2 regions of the Paenibacillus sp. P5_B5 genome follow, and region 1 is predicted to be linked to the other one. Evidence: a T-box and tRNA genes for the amino acid it is inferred to sense, from the RefSeq annotation. Region 1 holds a T-box; the other holds one or more tRNA genes.
What was found. A T-box is a leader RNA that pairs with one kind of tRNA and senses whether it is charged. The one in region 1 lies ahead of ileS (isoleucine--tRNA ligase), so its partner is inferred to be a tRNA-Ile.
Positions count from the first base shown of each region.

Region 1 (10,403 bases):
AAATGCACGCTTTCTCGCCAACCTAAATTCTCAAATATTTCCTCGGAAATAAATGGCGCAAAAGGAGCAATAAGCTTACTTAATGTCAATAAAACCTCTTGTAATGTCTGATAAGCAGCGATTTTGTCTTCTGTCATGTCACTTCCCCAGAACCGATCTCTCGATCTGCGAATGTACCAGTTACTGAGTTCATCGATATAAGCTTCCATTAGTTTAGCTGGATTCATAAAGTCATAGGTATCGAGTCCAGCGCGAACGTTGTTAATCAACGAATTCAATCGGGAAATAATCCATCGATCAAGCTTATTGGTCTTAGGCAGCAAAGGATGTTCTTCTGGACGGAATGAATCAAGCGACGCATATAGTGCAAAGAATGCATGCGTATTATTCAGGGTATCGATAACCTTCGACTTAGCCTCTGCTACAATCTGTTTCGAGAATCGTTTACTGTTCCAAGGTGCGCTATCAGCAAGCAGAGCCCAGCGGAATGCATCCGTACCATATTCCTCGATAATCTCCCAAGGGTCAACGACATTCCCCTTACTCTTGGACATCTTCTGCCCACTCTCATCGAGTACATGGCCTGTAGCTAGAACGGCTTTATACGGAGATTGACCATTGTACAGTGTCGAAACTGCAAGTAAGCTATAGAACCAGCCCCTAGTTTGATCAATTCCTTCTACGATCATATCAGCAGGGTATTGCTCTTGGAACATCTCTTGATTGTCGAATGGATAATGGTACTGCGCAAACGGCATCGAGCCACTATCAAACCATACATCGATCACTTCAGAGGTCCGTTCCATTGTACCCTCGCACTTGGGACAACGCAGCTTCACGTCATCAATATAAGGCTTATGAAGCTCCAAATGATCACCAATCTCTTCTGTTGCATGCTTCTTCAAATCCTCATAGCTGTTAGGTGCATATTCTGAGTGACAGCTGTTACATGTCCAGATATTTAAAGGTGTTCCCCAATAACGGTTACGGCTAATATTCCAATCCACTAGCTCCTCTAGGAATTTACCAAAGCGACCTTCCTTTAAGTGAGACGGGTACCAATTGATTTGATTGTTATTGGCGATTAATTGCTCCTTAACTGCCGTTGTTTCGATGAACCAGCTCTCCATCGCATAATAGAGTAGTGGTGATTTACAGCGCCAACAGAAAGGATAGCTATGCTCATACTTTTGTTTAGAGAATAATAACCCACGTTCAGCAAGCAGCTTAACGATATCGATATCACAATCTTTAACGAAACGTCCAGCAAAATCAGTTACATCGTCCGTATATTTGCCCGCATTATCCACAACGCTCAGCATGCCAATACCATTCTGTCTAGCAACTTTATAATCGTCTTCCCCGTGTGCAGGAGCGATATGCACGATACCAGTACCACTAGAGTCACTTACAAAGTCTCCACTAATGACAACATGACCACCGTCTACGGAAGCATAATTAAATGGCGGTTCATAAGCTTTACCTACAAGCTCAGCACCTGATAAAGTCGAAAGGATCTCGTACTCCCCTTTCATCACATCTTCAACTAAATTACTTGCCACGATGTAAACTTCATCATCCTGCTTAACTCGGGAATAGGATAAATCCTGATTCACAGCTAGTGCGACATTCGCCGGTAACGTCCATGGTGTTGTCGTCCATGCCAAAATAGAATCACTTGAATCCTTCAAACGGAATTTAACAGTTGCACTCAGGTCCTTCACATCTTCATACCCCTGAGCAACTTCATGTGAGCTAAGTGTTGTCTGACAACATGGACAGTAAGGGCTAACCCGATGTCCGCGATATAACAATCCTTTATTATGAATCGTTGAGAGAATGTTCCAAACGCTCTCAATATACTCATTCTTAAGTGTGATGTAAGGATTATCGAGATCCGTCCAATAGCCAATCGCTTCAGTCAGCTCTCTCCACTGCTTCTCATATTCGAAGACACTATCCTTACATTTACGTACGAACTTCTCGACACCATATTTCTCAATATCCTGTTTACCCGAAATCCCTAACTGTTTCTCTACACCTAGTTCAACAGGCAGTCCATGCGTATCCCAACCAGCTTTACGGATAACCTTATAACCAGCCATTGTTTTGTAACGACCAATAAAGTCCTTGATTACTCTTCCAAGCACATGACCGATATGTGGAGCACCATTTGCAGTAGGAGGCCCTTCATAGAATACAAAAGAAGGATTATTCTCCCTGCGGCGTATCGATTCCTTGAACGTATCCTTTTCCTTCCATCCTTGAAGAACTCGAATCTCACGAGCTCTTGATTGTTCTTTCACATCAACCTTCTTCATGCCCATCCATCTCCTTCTATTCGTTTAGCGTGTCTTATTTACATACAAAAAAACCCGTCCCTATAAGGGACGAGTTAGACTCGCGATACCACCCAAATTCCACAATCATTTCACTTTACAGCTCAATGATCATAGCACTCATTCAACGTACTATCATACGTGTTCCATATAACGGCGGAATCCCGGCTAGGCTTACTTGTCTTTGTGCGACGTTCAGCTTCATTTCTCAGAGATGATTTTGGGCTGTCAACTGAACACCGGCTTGCAGCATAATACCGGCTCTCTAAGGATCAGAAACACAACTTACTCGTTCTCGTCATCAAATTTATATTCGATTTCAATTACTGATTTTATATCATAATTAGATCTCAGTTGTCAAGGTTCGATGACCTAGATTTCGCGCTCTAGCTCTTGTGCCCATAGTAGAGTTGATTGACCTGTATCAAGTGTTTCTTCTGTTTCTCAGGCAAAGACTTATCATCTTGAAAAAAAAGAGAACCTCGCCAACGGGGCAGGTTCCCAAAGTTTATATTTAAAAGGGGGTCTTGGTTATTATATTACCCGATGAACATTATGGGACTATAACAGGAATATTTCATTTGTGTTAAAAATTATGAGCGGCTAGTAAAATTCAAAATGAGCATGGGTGCATTTTCGATTGGGGGATTCTTCTGAGCATCAATTCTAACTTGCCAATACTTAGTTATTTCACCCTTTAAATATGTTGACCTAGACGTTATCACGAATTTTTTGTTGCTGATTGGACAAAAAAAGAAGAACCTCGCCAACGGGGCAGGTTCTCAAAGTTTTATATTTAAAAGGGGGTCTTGGTTATTATATTACCCTACCAACATTATGGGACAGTAACAGGAACATTACATTTGTGTTAAAAATATCTGCGAATTGGAAATGCGATCATATGTTTGCTATAATAATTCTCTGCCTTATGTACTAGCACAGCTTAGATTAGAATTTGGAGGATTATTAGATGTTACAGAAAACCCACAGCCTTGCTGGTCTATTAGCAGCGGAAAGCGTTGTCCTTTATTTTAACCAACCCTTATTTTCTTGGGAATCTGCCGCTGCACTTATGATCGGTTGTTTGGCTGGCCCCTTGGCTGATGTTGATAAGCCTGGATCGACTATGGCTAAAGTTTTCTTCCCGATCACTTACTTATTACGATTTCTCAAAGTTCGTCACCGAACACTTACGCATTCATTGGTGTGTTTATTAGGTTTATATTTGTTGCTTTCCCCATTACCTGAGCCAATACTCTGGGCTAGTTTGCTCGCTTATGCTTCTCATCCACTACTTGATCTGCTGAATGAGCAAGGAGTAGCGCTGATGTGGCCACTACGAATCAAATTCCGCTTACTACCTAAATTTCTTGCTATCAAAACAGGCTCAGCTTCGGAAGGAATCATTCAAATCATCCTTATTATTTTCATTGTACTCCTACCTATTCTAGGTAGTATAACGAATATTTTTTAACACCCTAATTTAATACATAGATCCATTTTCCATCCTTAGATGTTCCTACCGGTGACCCTTTAATATTCTCGTATATCGTTTCTTGTAAGGTGCCAGCATGAAGAATGACAAGTGAACCCTGATTGTCTTCATATTCGATCATAGCATAATCGTGTGTCTGGGGAATCCAGACACCGTAATCTAAACTAGGTTTACTTTCAGAAGAAACTAACAGCTTATTACCATCATACAATCCGCCATTCGCATACACCTTAAACCGACCGTCATCCGACGCCTTTAAGCTCAACCACACATTCTTAGGTCCAGGTGAATCCCACTTCGCAAGCTTCTTCGATTGCCAATTAAATCGATAACGGACCATATCATTTAGTTCACCGTTACTCATTTCACCTTTAGGATTTTGCATTTCAAAATAAACTTCTTGACTATCATCAAAGAGTTTAATCGGATAACGCTCATCGGTTGAATAACTCTGCTGAATACCACCGATTATCTCTTGCTTGAGTAGTAATGTTTCTTTACTCGTAGCGACATCAATCAATCTAAAATTAAATTTCGTATTCTCATCTGTCTTCTCGGACCCCGTTACCAGAATAATCGTTTTTTTATCCTTAGAGAAAGCAGCACCATGCACGAACTCTGGTAGTTTGAACATCATAGCTGTCTTACTCATCGGAATTTGAACCTCAGATTCATCTGGTATCTCATAAAAGAAACCACGCCGATCCGCAACGAATGACCCGCTTCCGCGATAATTCTCCATAATCTCGGTACCATACGGATAATAGGTATACTTATCAAGGCTTGTATCGTACACACTATAATGATTTGTTGGCCCCGTATCACAGCGGCATCCATACTTCGTATCACGCGCTAATAAGAAGTAGCGTGCCTCTGTGTCGAGTAGTGAAATCTCGTTATATGGAATATCAAATGATGTTAACTGCTTCCTATTCGTCGGCTGATCTAAAGCAACTTTCCACAGATTTAACGGCTCTGCGATAGTACCAACAAATGAATTCCTAACGGATGATCCGGATATCTTCAAAGCACCGCCACTTTGCGTTCTAGCATCCTTAAGATCGATACTCAATTGATCTGAACCATTTAATTTAGTTTCTGCTTGCGAAATCAGTGCTTTCACATGCAGCTCCTGATCATTCGACCAGTGGAGCAACAGCTTAGGATAGAATCGATAACTGCGTTCATCTATTTTCTTAATCGCTTTCTCGACAGAACTTCGATCCATTGGCTTTTTGAAGAAAATCGTAATCGTCTCGTCTCTTTTCGGAATACTTACCATTAATGAGTTATTCATTAAACGCGGATCTGAATTAAGGCGGAATAGAACGTCCTTGCCATCCCCCCACTTTGTAGGGATTGGCTCCTCCTTAACTGACTCTGCGAACGCTTGCTGCTCCTCCAAAGTTGCCTCTGGATAAATAGAAGGTGCTGGTAGAGAATTAGCAAACTCATCCTTGTACTCAGGCAAATTCGATGGATCGGGCGTATTAGTTGGTGAAGCTGTACTCACTGGAGTAGAAATAGGTGATGGTGTAGCTACAAGAGACGGTGTTATGGTCGGTGAGGATGCTAAGGCTCCCGCTAATGAATTAGAACCAGCTGTAGGTGAAATAAGGTTAAAACTAACTACTCCTATAATGAGGGCGATCAACACAACTAAACCAATATACATGTTCTTTATGCTCACACTACACCTCTTCATAACAAAATAATATGTATTTCATCCTTATAGACGTTCTATATGAACTTTTAGTTTCTAATATTTGTAAAACTTTTTGTACAACCTGTGGGTTTTATCGTTACACAAAAAAAATAGGACCTAGCCAACGGGGCAGGTCCTTAATGTTTTATATTAAAAAGGGGGTCTTGTTTATTATATTACCCGATCAATGTTATGGGAACGTAACAGGAATATTTCATTTGTGTAACAAATTAATTTGTGTTCTATTTATTGACACCTTCAACTGTGACATATAACCACTTCCCATCGGTTGATGCAGTTTGAATCCACGGATTCGTCATTAATATATTGTTATAATATGTCTCCTCCAAGGTATCCGCATGAAATACAGTAATTGAAGCGTAGTTATTCTTAGGGGTTAAGCTAACATAATCATGTGTATTTGGAATCCACATTCCACCCCATAAATCAATCAACTTACCGTCAAGCATAATGGATTGTTTAGCGTTTGCTGAGCTATACAACCCGTAATTTAAGTAAATTTGATAGCGTCCATCATCTGAAGGTTGAAATGCAGCTTCTTCTGTTGGTAGTACCGGAGTATCCCATTCTGAGATTTGAGACAACTTCCAATTGAGCTTATATCGCATTTCTTCATGCTTGTTTGGATTCGGATTCAATAATGTGAAATACACATCTTTCCCATCATCAATAAACGAAATAGGAAATAGCATATCGGAAACCTGACTTTGGTAATTCCGCCCTCTTATTACTTGCTTTAGTAACATTTCTTTACGTGTCGAGACATCGATTAATCTCATGTCTAGCTTCGTATCCATTCCTTGTTCCTTGGGACCTGTTACAGCAATAATCGTTTTGCCGTCTTTGGAGAATGCCGCGCCATACACAAAGTCAGGTAATTTGAAGGCTATTGCAGTATCACTCATAGGAACTTGCACCGTAGGATCACTCGGAATCTCGTAGAAAAATCCACGTCGATCAGCAACGAACGAACCGCTCCCTCGATACTTGATGGCTAGCTGAGTTACAATAGGATAATCGATCCTCTTAGTCGTTGTCGTATCATAAACGCTAAAATATTCAATTGGTGTTCTGTCACAGTCACATATCGTTGAGTTTCGTGATAATAATAAATAACGTCCCTCATGATCTAATTGTGTAATCCCATACGGTTTATCTAAAGAAGTCAATTTCTGCATACTCGATTGATCCAAGGCGACCTTCCATAATTGGGATGGCTCTGTAATGATGCCAGTGAACTTATATAGATACCCTGAATTATTACTTTGCGCTAAGGCATCCGTTAGATCAATATCGTACCGATTCGTAATATGAGGAATTGTCTTGACTCGTGAAGCAAGTATTTTGACATGCAACTGTAAATCACTAGACCAATGCAGTAGTAACTCTGGATAGACTCTTTGATTATCTCCTGTTATCTTCTTTATGGATTTCTCTATCTTGGCTTGATCTACTTGTTCCTTGAAGAAGATGGTAAGTGTCTCATCCTGCTTAGGGACTAGCAAAGATAACCAACTTCTAATCATACGCGGATCAGAGTCAAGTTGTATAAGCGCCTTTTCACCTTCGGACCAAGTACCAGTGAACGGAATATCCTTGACTTCCGCTGCAAAAGCTTGTTTTTCCTGGGCTGATGCCTCAGGATATACAGAAGGTATAGGTAATGGATCAAGTTCCACTTGCTCAGGAGAGATCGTATTTGTAGGAATAGACGGTTCCGTTGGAACCATCGATAAAGGAGTGGGAACTGGTGTAGATGAGGGAGCCGATACTGGCGTATGCAAAGTAGGTGCTGGTGAACTAGATGACGGTGGAATACCATTCGTAGTTGATGCTTGGTTTGCATAATTCACTCCTAGCTTCCATGCAATCAGACCTACGAATAAAATAATTAACATAATAAGTCCCAAATAAATCGTTCGAATCTTCACCCATTACACCTCATTTCGGTATTTACATAAACCTCTTTCATTCAGATGTTTCGAAATGCATTTTTGTTGTCCTTATTAAACAATTATTTACAATAACAGAGATAAGTAGACTCTAGTTGAATTAGCATAAGAATGACTACATCAGCCAAATAATAATACAATCGTAGAGATATGTGGACTCTAGTTGAATTGACACAAGAATGACTACTTCACAATAAAAATACATTCGTGTTCTTGAGCGGGCTCTTTATCTATGCGATACTAAGAATATGTAATTTTACCCATCTAAAAGCCCATTAATTAGAATATACTAATTATTTATAATTAACAGAAGGAGAAGAATAATTATGTCTGCATTAATGATGAAAGCGATTACAATGCCTGCCTACGGTATACCGGAGTTATTTGAACAGACGGAGGTGGAACGCCCGCAAGTGTGTGCGGGCCATGTTTTGATTCGGGTTGTGGCTACGTCCATCAACCCGATTGATGTGCGGATACGCGCGGGGCTCATGCCGCAAGTTGCGCCTATGCTACCCGCGGTATTGCACGGTGATGTCGCAGGGATTGTGGAGGAGGTTGGCGAAGGTGTAACCTCCTTCTCACCCGGCGACGAAGTGTACGGCTGCGCGGGCGGGGTTGCTGGATTCGGCGGCGCTCTCGCCGAATATATGCTTGCAGATGCGCGCGTCATCGCGCATAAACCAGCCTCGCTGTCGATGACTGAGGCAGCTGCGCTGCCCATTGTAGCCATGACAGCATGGCTTGGCTTGTTCGATCGTGCCCGCATAGAGAGAGGCCAGCGCGTACTTGTACACGCTGGCGCTGGAGGCGTCGGGCACATCGCAGTCCAGCTCGCTGCATGGGCTGGCGCAGAGGTCTACGCCACTGCGTCAACGCCAGCGAAGCTGGACATCGCACGCGAGCTAGGCGCTCACGTCGCAATCCCCTACCGCGAGACCGCGGTAGCAGACTATGTCCGTGATTACACGGACGGACAGGGCTTTGACGTTGTCTTCGACACCGTCGGCAAACACAACCTTGACGCCTCCTTCGAGGCGTGCAAACCAGGCGGCTCCGTTGTCGCGATCGCCGCTAGATCAACACACGACCTGTCGCCAATGCATGCCAAAGGCCTGACGCTCCATGTCGTGTTCATGCTCCTGCCCCTTATCAACGGTAAGGGGCAAGAGCAGCTCGGACACATACTGTCGCAAGTGTCCGCTATAGCTGACGCGGGCAGGCTACGCCCGCTAATCCATCCGCAAAGCTTCGGCTTCACCGACGCTGCGGCTGCTCATGCTCTTCATGAATCAGGACTCGCAACAGGCAAGATTGTTCTAGTTAATAATCTATAGCGAATCAATCAATTTCATAATACCTTAAGCTGCTTCAATCAAGGCTATATATAGATCAAAACGGTTTAATTTGTCTATATATAGTTTCAATTTAATGGTTTCAATGAGTTATGAAATTGATTCAAAGCAAATAACAAATTCCACTTCATCCTGAAGGTGAAAGAAAGGAGTCTACGATGACCATTCGATTATCTGTTTGTATTGATGCTGTTTTTGCAGGACGCGATATTCGAGATAGCCTAGAGTCTATTGATCAGCTTGGAATCAGGAACTATGAATTTTGGAGCTGGTGGGATAAAGACATTGACTTCATTCAGGCGGAAAATCAGCGATTAAATTTATCCGTCACTGCCTTATGCACGAAATTTATCAGCTTAGTAGACTCATCTCAGAGACACGCTTATATCGAAGGCCTCAAAGAAACGATAGAAATCGCTAAGCGATTAAATTGTAGTACCATCATATCGCAGGTTGGGAATGAACAAGCTAGATTATCAAGAAGCGCACAGCATTACAATTTAATTGCTGGTCTCAAAGCTTGCGTCCCCATACTTGAAGAAGCTGGCGTTACATTAGTTATTGAGCCGCTAAATACACTTATAGATCATCCAGGCTATTTTTTATCAAGCTCGACTGAAGCATTTGATATTATTCATAAAGTTAAAAGTCCTCATGTCAAAGTCTTATTCGATATTTACCATCAGCAGATCACGGAAGGTAATCTGATCACACGAATTCAACAGAATATCGATCAGATTGGTCACTTCCATGCAGCAGGCAACCCAGGACGCAATGAGCTTAATCTTGGGGAAGTCAATTACCCAAACATTCTCCATATGATTGGATCAACAGACTTTAAAGGATTCATAGGACTTGAATACACGCCAATTGACGATCCTATTGTGGGTTTAAAGCGGCTGATACAAGATGAAACGATCTCCACGTCTCAATAACAGAAAAATAATTTTCACAAGAAATCTGAGGGCGGAATACGCCTCATAATGTAAAAAAAACGATCACATCAGCATCTAAGCTGTGGATCGTTTTTCATTATCCCTCTCCCTAAACACTCGTAGCTGTGGAATAATAATCCCCACGAAGATTAGGGCTACACCAAGCCATTGCATGATAGAAACTGATTCTTTAAGAACGAGTGCAGAAGATATGACCGCTACTGGTAATTCAGATGAGGAGAGGATTGTAGCAAGTCCTGAACCGATCTTAGGAGCACCGATCATTAAGCATGATCCTGAAATAACCGTACCGAACAAGGCAAGTAATAATCCATATTTCCATAATCCACCTAGTAGTGCACCGTCTACTAGAAATGTTGGAGGATAAATAACGAATACAAGCAACATCCCACCCATTGACATCATCATCGTTCGATTTAATGCAGGTACATTCGTCGCTACTTTACCTGATACGAAAATAAATAAAGCATAGGTCACCGCTGACAATAACCCAAGTCCAACTCCCCATAAGGTTAAATCATCAAATCCCCCATCGATAATATTAGCTGACAATAACGTTCCGATTAGAAGGACGATGATC
Region 1 is NZ_JBFULK010000012.1:106,302-116,704, reverse strand. Features, by position in the region: gene ileS (isoleucine--tRNA ligase) at 1-2,321, opposite strand, end outside; T-box leader at 2,384-2,650, opposite strand; gene AC1DOK_RS16520 (metal-dependent hydrolase) at 3,310-3,813, shown strand; gene AC1DOK_RS16515 (hypothetical protein) at 3,818-5,524, opposite strand; gene AC1DOK_RS16510 (hypothetical protein) at 5,782-7,491, opposite strand; gene AC1DOK_RS16505 (zinc-dependent alcohol dehydrogenase family protein) at 7,854-8,849, shown strand; gene AC1DOK_RS16500 (TIM barrel protein) at 9,026-9,802, shown strand; gene AC1DOK_RS16495 (EamA family transporter) at 9,878-10,403, opposite strand, start outside.

Region 2 (10,403 bases), on a different contig from region 1:
AGCAGAATTCGACTATGCAGGTACACAAGCCTGTCAAGCATTGAAGGAAGAGGGGATGGAGGTTGTCTTAATCAACTCCAACCCGGCAACAATTATGACAGATACGAATATGGCGGATAAAGTTTATATTGAGCCTATTACGCTAGAATTCGTAACCCAAATTATTCGTCAAGAACGCCCAGATGGTTTATTGCCAACTCTTGGTGGTCAAACGGGACTTAACATGGCAGTTGAGCTTGCACGCGCAGGTGTTCTAGAGAACGAGAATGTGAAACTTCTTGGTACTCAATTAACTGCAATCGAGAAAGCAGAGGATCGCGACTTATTCCGCGAGCTTATGCGTGAGCTTGAGCAGCCTGTACCTGACAGTACAATTGTAACAACAGTACAAGAAGCGGTTGATTTTGCTGAAGAAATTGGCTTCCCGATCATAGTTCGTCCGGCTTATACGCTTGGTGGAACAGGTGGCGGGATTTGTGATACACAGGAAGAGCTTGTTGAGATTGTTAAATCAGGTCTTCGTTACTCACCAATCGGCCAATGCCTAATTGAGAGAAGTATCGCAGGTATGAAGGAAGTTGAATACGAGGTTATGCGTGACGCTAACGATAACTGTATCGTTGTGTGCAACATGGAGAACTTCGACCCAGTCGGCGTACATACAGGTGATTCAATCGTAGTTGCGCCGAGCCAGACGCTATCCGATCGTGAATATCAAATGCTACGTGCTGCTTCACTCAAAATCATTCGTGCGCTTAATATCGAAGGCGGTTGTAACGTACAATTCGCACTTGATCCGCAATCATTCCAATATTACGTAATTGAAGTTAACCCGCGTGTAAGTCGCTCATCTGCACTTGCTTCTAAAGCAACTGGATATCCGATTGCGAAAATGGCAGCGAAGATTGCGATTGGTTATACGCTTGATGAACTAATTAACCCTGTTACAGGACAAACATATGCATGCTTCGAGCCTACACTGGATTATATCGTTTCGAAAATTCCACGTTGGCCGTTCGATAAATTTACAAGTGCTAATCGTAAGCTTGGAACTCAAATGAAAGCAACCGGCGAAGTTATGGCGATCGGACGTACATTTGAAGAATCTATTCACAAAGCTATTCGCTCACTCGAGATCGGTGTTCACCGTCTATTCTTGAAGGAGACAGATTTGATTGATCAAGAAACACTTGATTCACGTCTGAAGAAGCCTGATGATGAGAGATTGTTCCTTATCGCAGAAGCATATCGTCGTGGATATACAATCGAACAGCTACACGAGCTTACGAATATTGACTGGTGGTTCTTACAGAAGCTGTATAAGATGATTACATTCGAAGAACAGCTTAAGGCTGTGGAATTAACACCTGAGCTTCTGCTTGAAGCGAAGCGTATGGGATTTACAGACCGTGCAATCGCAGAAATTCGCACGCTTGCTGGACTTCATTCTGCTACGAACGAAGCGGCAATTCGCTCAGATCGTATTAGTAAAGGAATTAAACCGGTCTACAAAATGGTTGATACTTGCGCAGCTGAATTCGAAGCTACAACACCTTACTACTACTCCACTTATGAGCAAGAAGATGAGGTAATGGAGTCGTCCAAAGAGAAAGTGATTGTGCTTGGTTCAGGACCAATTCGGATTGGACAGGGTATTGAGTTCGACTATTCCACAGTACATGCGGTATGGGCAATTCAAGCTGCTGGATATGAAGCTGTTATTATTAATAACAACCCGGAGACAGTATCAACAGACTTTAACACATCAGATAGACTTTATTTTGAACCGTTATTCTTTGAAGATGTAATGAACATCATTGAACGTGAGCAACCATTCGGTGTTATCGTACAATTCGGTGGACAAACAGCGATTAACCTTGCTGCACCATTGTCCAAAGCAGGCGTTCGTATCTTAGGATCTGATCTAGACTCCATTGATAAAGCAGAAGATCGTAAGAGATTTGAAGCTTTGCTTACAAGCCTTAATATTGCACAACCTCCTGGTGGCACTGTAACTTCAGTTGACCAAGCAGTAGGAACAGCTTCGAAGTTCGGATATCCGGTACTGGTTCGTCCTTCCTATGTTCTAGGTGGACGTGCGATGGAAATCGTATACTCTGACGAAGAGCTACTAAGCTACATGGAGTACGCAGTAACGATTAATCCAGAACACCCCGTATTGATTGACCGCTACATGCTTGGTAAAGAAGTAGAGGTTGATGCGATCTGTGATTTAGAAACTGTCCTTATTCCAGGAATTATGGAGCACATTGAGCGTGCAGGGGTTCACTCAGGTGACTCGATCGCAGTGTATCCTCCACAATCGTTATCAGATGAAATTAAACAGAAGATCATCGATGTAACAGTCAAAATTTCACTTGAACTCAAAGTTGTAGGTCTTGTGAATATCCAGTTCGTTATTTATAAGGACGAAGTGTATGTGATTGAAGTAAATCCACGTTCATCAAGAACAGTACCATTCTTGTCCAAAGTAACGAATATTCCAATGGCGAATGTAGCGACTCGTGTCATTATGGGTCAAAAGCTATCGGAGATGGGTTACTCAACTGGCTTATGGCCAGAGGATGATTGTGTATCAGTTAAAGTTCCTGTGTTCTCATTCGCTAAACTACGCCGTGTTGATACAACACTCGGACCTGAGATGAAATCAACAGGTGAAGTAATGGGACGCGACGTGAACTTTGCAAAAGCCCTTTATAAAGGTTTGGTTGGTGCAGGTATGAAAATACCGCCAACTGGTAACATTATTGCAACTATTGCCGATAAAGATAAAGAAGAAGCAATTGAGATCTTCCGTGGCTTCTCAAGTCTTGGCTACAAGATTATTGCAACTGGCGGTACAGCTAAAGCATTCGAAGAAGCTGGCTTAATCGTTAACACAGTCAATAAGCTTAGTGAAGGATCACCGAATATCCTTGATATGATTCGCAGTGGCGAAGGACATATCGTTGTCAACACATTAACTAAAGGTAAAACTCCACAACGAGACGGATTCCGTATTCGTCGTGAAGCAGCAGAGAATGGTGTTGTATGTCTGACTTCCTTAGATACATTCAGAGCTTTATGGCACATGTTAGAAGCGATTAACTTCACTTCTAAAGCAATGCCAATACATCTAAAACAATCTTAAAATGTAACAGGGTAATTAAAGCGGGTGAGTATGGCTTGACGATATCAGCAAGATGTCGCGAATAGCCATGCAGCCCGCTTGTATTGTGAATATGAGGAGGCAAATAACGATGTCGAAGATGAACATGACTGTTGATGAAGTTGCCGGACGTATTATGGTTGCACTTGATTACCCGAATAGCGATGCAGCTGAACGTTTAATTGAGCAATTAAGTGGCATACCGTGTTATATGAAAGTAGGTATGCAATTGTTCTACGCAGCAGGACCTAGCTTCGTAGCTAAGCTGAAAGATCGAGGCTACAAAGTATTTCTCGATGTCAAAATGCATGATATTCCAAACACTGTTAAAGGTGGCGCCGAAAGTGTTACGAAGCTTGGTGTTGATATGTTTAATGTACACGCAGGCGGAGGCAAAATGATGATGGAATATGCGCTTGAAGGCGTGGATAAAGCTTTAACTGGCCTTAGCGCAAGCTCCCATAAACCAATCGTCATAGGAGTTACACAGCTTACATCAACTAGCCAACTAGTGCTTAATGAAGAGATTGGTATCACTGGCTCTGTGGAAGACTCGGTAATTCGCTACGCGAAGCTTACCAAGGAAGCAGGACTTGATGGTGTCGTTGCCTCTCCACTTGAGGTAAACTCGATTAAAGCTGCATGCGGTAGTAACTTCATAACTGTGACACCAGGTATTAGACCTGCTGGGTCAGACGTAGGCGATCAAACACGGATCATGACGCCACGACAAGCGTTCTCTGAAGGTACAGACTTCGTCGTGATTGGAAGACCTATTACAGCAGCAGAACAACCAAGAACTGCTCTTGAGTCGATTATCACATCGATTCTGAGCGCATAATTGAATCCAATATTTCGAGGAGAGTGACTGTTTTTATGACAACAGAACTTAATGAACTTGCTAAGCAAATTGCAGCATCCCTACTGAAGATTGAAGCTGTAGCGCTTCGTCCACACCAGCCTTTCACATGGACTTCTGGCATTAAATCACCTATCTATTGTGACAATCGTTTAACGATGTCTTTTCCAGAAATTCGTGATTTAATTGCTTCTGGCTTTGCAACGCTTATTCAAGAGAATTATCCAGAAGCAGAAGTGATTGCAGGTACTGCAACAGCAGGCATTCCACATGCTGCATGGGTAGCAGAGAAGCTAGGCTTACCGATGATCTATATCCGTGATAAAGCTAAAGGGCATGGTAAAGAGAATCAAATTGAAGGTGTTTTACGTGTTGGTCAGAAGGTTGTAGTAATTGAAGACTTGATATCGACGGGTGGTTCTTCATTGAAAGCAGCGCTTGCTGTTAATGAAGCTGGTGGACAAGCATTGGCTGTAGTGGCTATATTCACCTACCAACTAGAGAAGGCTATTCAATCCTTCACGGATGCCGGTATTCCTCTCCAATCACTTACTAACTATAGTGTATTGCTTGAAGAAGCAGTAGAGCTTGGCAAAATTCAAGCGTCAGACCTTGCACTGCTGCAATCTTGGAGAGCTAATCCAGCTGAATTTGGCGTATAATAAATAAAGTAATCAATGAGCCAGAACGATTGTTCTGGCTTTTTTGTATTTTCTTATGAATGAATCAATTTAGATCAGTTATGAAATTGATTCGAATAGGCAAAGTATTCTGTTTATGCTAAAATAAATTAAATTTCTAATAAGGATCATTTTTTTGTAAAACTTGTAGGAGGGGAATATGTGAAGAAAATTGTATCCTGTCTTTCTGTTATTGTATTCGTAATTGTTCTCGGAACTCTACAGGCAAGTAGTGTACAAGCTCAGACAGATGCTATGACGCGTGGTGAATTTTTTAAGGCAATTACGGACTACTTGAAGCTGAAGCCTGAATATCCGGTGGCTAAATTGCCAGTGGATGTTGAAGAGCAATCTGTCTATGGAGACTCGGTAAGGGCATTAACCGAACGTAAAATTATATACGGCTATCCCGACGGGACTATCCGTTTGCAAGAAGCAATTAACGCGGTTGACGCTGATTATGTGCTAGCCAGGTTCTTAGGAATCGCAGATGAAGTAGCTGTTCAAAAAATGAAAACTGAGTTTCAAGTGACATTTAGTAGTAATGGCAAAGTGGATCCAGATCAGGCAACTAAGGTGATAAGAACCGTATTAGAAAATGATCGGTCATTAATTCAGAATCTTAAGGACGCTCGCAATCAACATATGAAAGTGATTACTTCCTATAAAACGAATACGAAACAAATTCAGAATTATCAGCTCACTTCTAATTCCTCAACTACACCAATAACAGGTATTGAATCCACAACTCTAACTGAATTTCATAAGGATAAAGGATTTCACTTGAAATCAGTCATCAGCTATCCAAGTAAGGAAACAGTCAAAGGGATTGAGATGGAACAATACATTGTACCTAGCGGCAATTATATTAAAATGAATAATTCGAATATGAAAGAAGCAAAGTCCAACTGGATAAAAGGGATCGATGTAATGCCTTTTAATTTTGAACAGTTGATGAGTATTCAAATGGAAGCTTCAAAACCGAAGCAGATTATTAATGATCAATATTACTTTTATCGCAGCCTAGGGACCGAAGTGATCAAAGGAAAGAAGATCCATAAGATTCAAGTGTTTGGATCATTACCCACTATTTCTAATATTTCAGGGTTCTTAACTTCTACAATTGGAGATAACAATCAAATTGATGAGTTACTTAATTCGTCAGCAACGAATAATTTGTCACTCGCCATTAATGGTATTATTTATATTGACGTTGAATCGAATTTATTAACGAGGGTTGATTGGGTACAATCTATACGAAATGGGATGCCAAACACAAGCGTAGTTCCGTTCAAACAAATTGAGGTTGAAACAAGCATTCAATATTATGATTATAATCAGGTACTAGACGTTACGTTGCCTGAAGTAGCCCTTCAGACTAAATAAGAATAAACATAAACGACTCCCTCACGATTGAAGGAGTCGTTTATGTTTAATTATAGAAACTAGCTGTTCTTCTTCTCGCGCCAGTAGCGCCAGCTCCATTCAATTGCGAATGCAACGACGAATGGATAGAACATTTTGCTTGCTCCAAGCAATTGATAGCCTAGGAATGTCAGCACCACGATAAATGCAATGACTAGAGCGATTTTTTGAGTGGAGGCTGATTGAAGTTTACCAATTAAAACCGGTACGCCAACAATTAGGACGGTCAGAACGATAATCGTAATAATATCCATGTAAGGTTGCAAGGCTAAGTCTCCTCCTTTATTCAGGCTTCAATTCAGCAATATTTCCCCAGTATTTACATACGGTTACAATCCCTTTATCAAAGTTCCTTAAATCAAAGTGCTCGTTAGGCGCATGTAGGTTCTCGTCTGGCAGTCCAAAGCCCATTAAGACAACAGCTGCACCAAGGACACGAGAGAATACCTCTACAATTGGAATAGAGCCTCCACCGCGCGTATAAAGCGCTGGTTTACCATACGTATATTCATATGCGTCAGAAGCAGCCTGAATAGCAGGGTGATTGATTGGCGTTATGTATGCATTACCGCGCAATAATTTATCAACTGTCACTGTAACACCGACTGGACATACCTTGTGAACATGATTCTCAAGCTTATCTAGGATATCACTAGGAACTTGTGGTGGTACGATACGACAAGCGATTTTGGCAGAAGCTTTACTTGGAATGATTGGTTTAATGCCTTCTCCCTGGAAACCACCTGTAACTGATGTGATTTCTACTGTTGGTCTAGAGGTAGTGCGCTCGTAATAAGAAAAACCTTCTTCTCCATAGAGAGCAGACAGACCCAGGCCTTCACGAATTTGATCCTCATCGATCGGCAGTGCTCTTGAAGCGGCACGTTCTTCCTCTGTAAACGGTTCGATACCGTCATAGAAGCCATCGATCGCAACAGCACCGTTGTCCTTATGGAAGGAGCTCAGGATATCTGTTAATGCATGAATCGCATTAGGTACACCGCCACCAAACAATCCGGAATGGAGGTCCGTGTTAGATGCTTGAACCTTAATCTCGCATCCCGCCATACCGCGTAGTCCATATTCGATAGAAGGCTGACCGTCAGCAATAATGGGTCCATCAGAAATAAGCACGATATCTGAGCTTAATTTATCTTGATGTTTCTCAATGAAAGGTGCCAAATTCGGAGAAGTAATTTCTTCTTCGCCTTCAATACAGAACTTGATATTTACAGGTAGAGTTCCGTAGGTTTGCAACCATGCTTCGATTGCTTTGACATGAATGAATAACTGTCCTTTGTCGTCAGTAGCACCACGTGCAAACAGCTTATCGCCACGAATTTCGGGCTCAAATGGTTCCGAATGCCATAATTCAAGCGGTTCTGCTGGCTGTACATCATAGTGTCCATATACAAGGATTGTAGGTTTGCCCTCAGCGTGTAGCCATTCTCCATAAACAATCGGATGACCGGGAGTTTGCATAATCTCAACTTGCTCGAGTCCAGCGTTCTGTAAGGCATTTGCCATCCACTCAGCACATGCATACATATCTTCTTTATGTTTGGTAAGTGCACTTACGCTAGGAATTCTTATGTATGCTTTAAGCTCTTCAATATGTTGATTGCGATGTTCTGATAAGTATGTAAGTAGTTTGTTATCCATGTTATGACCTCCTTTAATAAAATCAAAAATCATCCATTATTATATCCCTAAAGGACTTCATTAAGCAAAGTAAAAAACCATTCGTTCTAGTGCCTCAGACTATTGTCTTATTATAACGAAAATTTATCATAACGACAATTTCAACATAAAGAAAAAAATGAATTGCATGTACCAATTTTCGATAAGATTGTTTAATTTAGGTTAATCTATAGATACCAAAGTATAGTAAATATGGAGTGAAGACAAGTGGACTGGATTTATTGGGCAAAACTTTATGACAGTAAATTTCAAGCAGGCTGTTTAGCCAAAAGAATGGAGGAGGACTGGTGGATTTACGGGTATGATTGCCCACATGAAGTTCAGGTATATAAATCCAGAAAAGGGCGATTTGGCGTTCGTTTTAGTTTATAATTACATTATCCCTTGACAATGCTTAAGCATCTTGGTATATTTATCTGCGTCGCTAATATTGCGAGACGAAATAACGCGGGGTGGAGCAGCCCGGTAGCTCGTCGGGCTCATAACCCGAAGGCCGCAGGTTCAAATCCTGCCCCCGCAACCAATTCATCATTTATCCATTGTAGTTTTGTCCGTTTATATACGGTGACAAACTGTTTTGGGCCCTTAGCTCAGTTGGTTAGAGCGGTCGGCTCATAACCGATTGGTCGGGGGTTCGAGTCCCTCAGGGCCCATACCGAGAAGAACCCTTATCTATCAAGGGTTCTTTTCTTTTTTTGCTAGAGTAGTAGATGTTAGAATGATAGATTAATATATGAGCGAGCTTTAAAATCTCCGTAATATCCCATTAATATTTCTTGCAAACTCCGAGTTGTACCCAGCTGATTTAAAACCTTCATAAAACGTTATATATTTCTTACTTCCATGATTGTCTTTTCTGTATCATAGGAATTTTTTTGAAATTAGGACACTAAAGTCAAAGGCGACAAGTACCGTCCAGTAGTCATAATTCTTAAGTTGAAGAAGGACAAGCCTACAGTAATCCAAATAAGCGGAGAGACTTTTGTAATCAGACATAGGGGGGAAATGCCGAGATGGTAAACTTAGTATCTGGAATTTGAATAGTTGCGGATTATAAGATAAACAACCAAGCCCATGACAGGAAAGAATAATACCGCTAAAACAGCCAAGAGTGCAAACTCAGGGCTTCTACGTTTCTTAATGCAATCACGGTATACGAAAACGCATGAAGCGATATGCAGCATGAAAACTATAAGAACAAATAGCAAACCAAAAAAAGGTATAAATGACATGAATTTACCACCTTACTTTATTTGTTAGATAGTAATACGATTTAATTTTTTGAAAGTTTCGAAAATATAGTGGTTAACCATAGGGAGGGGGAAAAATTAAAGCCGTCACTAGTCCCTATCCGTTAATTTTAGCCGTTAAGGGGTATGCTCTGATACCGTAACTTGGGAACAATTGGTGGATATAACCCTTAAACCTTTATACGGCTTGGGTAATTCGGTCGTCACGAAGCAAGATCAAAAACACAGTAGAACATAATGCAAAGTAAAAAAAGGAAAAACGAACACCAAAAGATGTTCGTTGAGGGCAATTATTTTTCAGTTGCTATGTTACCCATTGCAATAGAAATTCTATTCCAACTGTTGATTTGATTGATGATTAGAACAAGGTCAACATATTGTTTCTCATCATATTGTTCACGTACTCTCTTATATAGTTCTTCAGGAACTCTTTTGGTAGGGATTAGAGTAATATGCTCAGCTAGTTCAAGAGCAACCTTCTCATCTGGTGTATAAAAAGTACATTCATTCCAAGCATTTAAACAATAAATTCGTTGTTCGGTTTCACCCATTTTACGAGCATCGGATGTATGCATATCTATGCAGAAGGCACACCCGTTAATTTGAGAAACTCTAATTTTGATAAGTTCTCTTGTAGTTCGATTAATTGTAGACTTTTTGGTGTACTTCTCCATATCCATCATAATTTTCATACCATCAGGTGCAACATCATAGTAGGAAACTCTTTGACTCATAAGGTAAGACTCCTTTGACATTAATATACCGCTATTATACCACGATTATACCTTTATACGAACATTTGTGCTATTTTTTTTGTTTGACAATAAAAGTAAGAGGAATTTCACTTGTAAAGTGTAGTTAGTAGCTTCGCAGTAAGAAGATATAGCGTAAAGCAATTGGCCGAAGGGCATCGTATCGACCGAATAGATAAGAGCCGTAAAATCATTCGGAGAAGGAACTTAACACTCCGTCTTCCCTAAAAAACAAGTTAAGGCAATAGACCAACCACCAAGGAAATTATGCTTGCTATTAAAACGACTACTGCACCAAATCGCGTTATTGCTATACGGGTATCACTTGGTTTCTCACCAAAATTTCTAAACACCCATGAATTAGGGTATATGATAGCAAATCCACTCACAATCATAGCGATAATAATAAGTAATATTGCATTACCATTCATTTAATCGCCTCCTATAGTGCTATATACGAAACGAATGGAAAAAAGTTACTAATGGGAGAGTGTAGGCAAATTCTAAAATACCGTGAAAGTAATCGTATGAAGAATTAAATACGTATACCGAGTCGCCTAGTGCGGC
Region 2 is NZ_JBFULK010000013.1:120,571-130,973, reverse strand. Features, by position in the region: gene carB (carbamoyl-phosphate synthase large subunit) at 1-3,151, shown strand, start outside; gene pyrF (orotidine-5'-phosphate decarboxylase) at 3,270-4,010, shown strand; gene pyrE (orotate phosphoribosyltransferase) at 4,046-4,690, shown strand; gene AC1DOK_RS17415 (S-layer homology domain-containing protein) at 4,871-6,094, shown strand; gene AC1DOK_RS17410 (hypothetical protein) at 6,154-6,399, opposite strand; gene AC1DOK_RS17405 (dipeptidase) at 6,416-7,795, opposite strand; gene AC1DOK_RS17400 (hypothetical protein) at 8,042-8,206, shown strand; tRNA gene AC1DOK_RS17395 (tRNA-Met) at 8,281-8,357, shown strand; tRNA gene AC1DOK_RS17390 (tRNA-Ile) at 8,414-8,487, shown strand; gene AC1DOK_RS17385 (PLD nuclease N-terminal domain-containing protein) at 8,857-9,018, opposite strand; gene AC1DOK_RS17380 (carboxymuconolactone decarboxylase family protein) at 9,375-9,818, opposite strand; gene AC1DOK_RS17375 (DUF6199 family natural product biosynthesis protein) at 10,073-10,267, opposite strand.
Region 2: it encodes a tRNA-Ile, which carries the amino acid that the T-box ahead of ileS (isoleucine--tRNA ligase) is inferred to sense. The anticodon was not compared.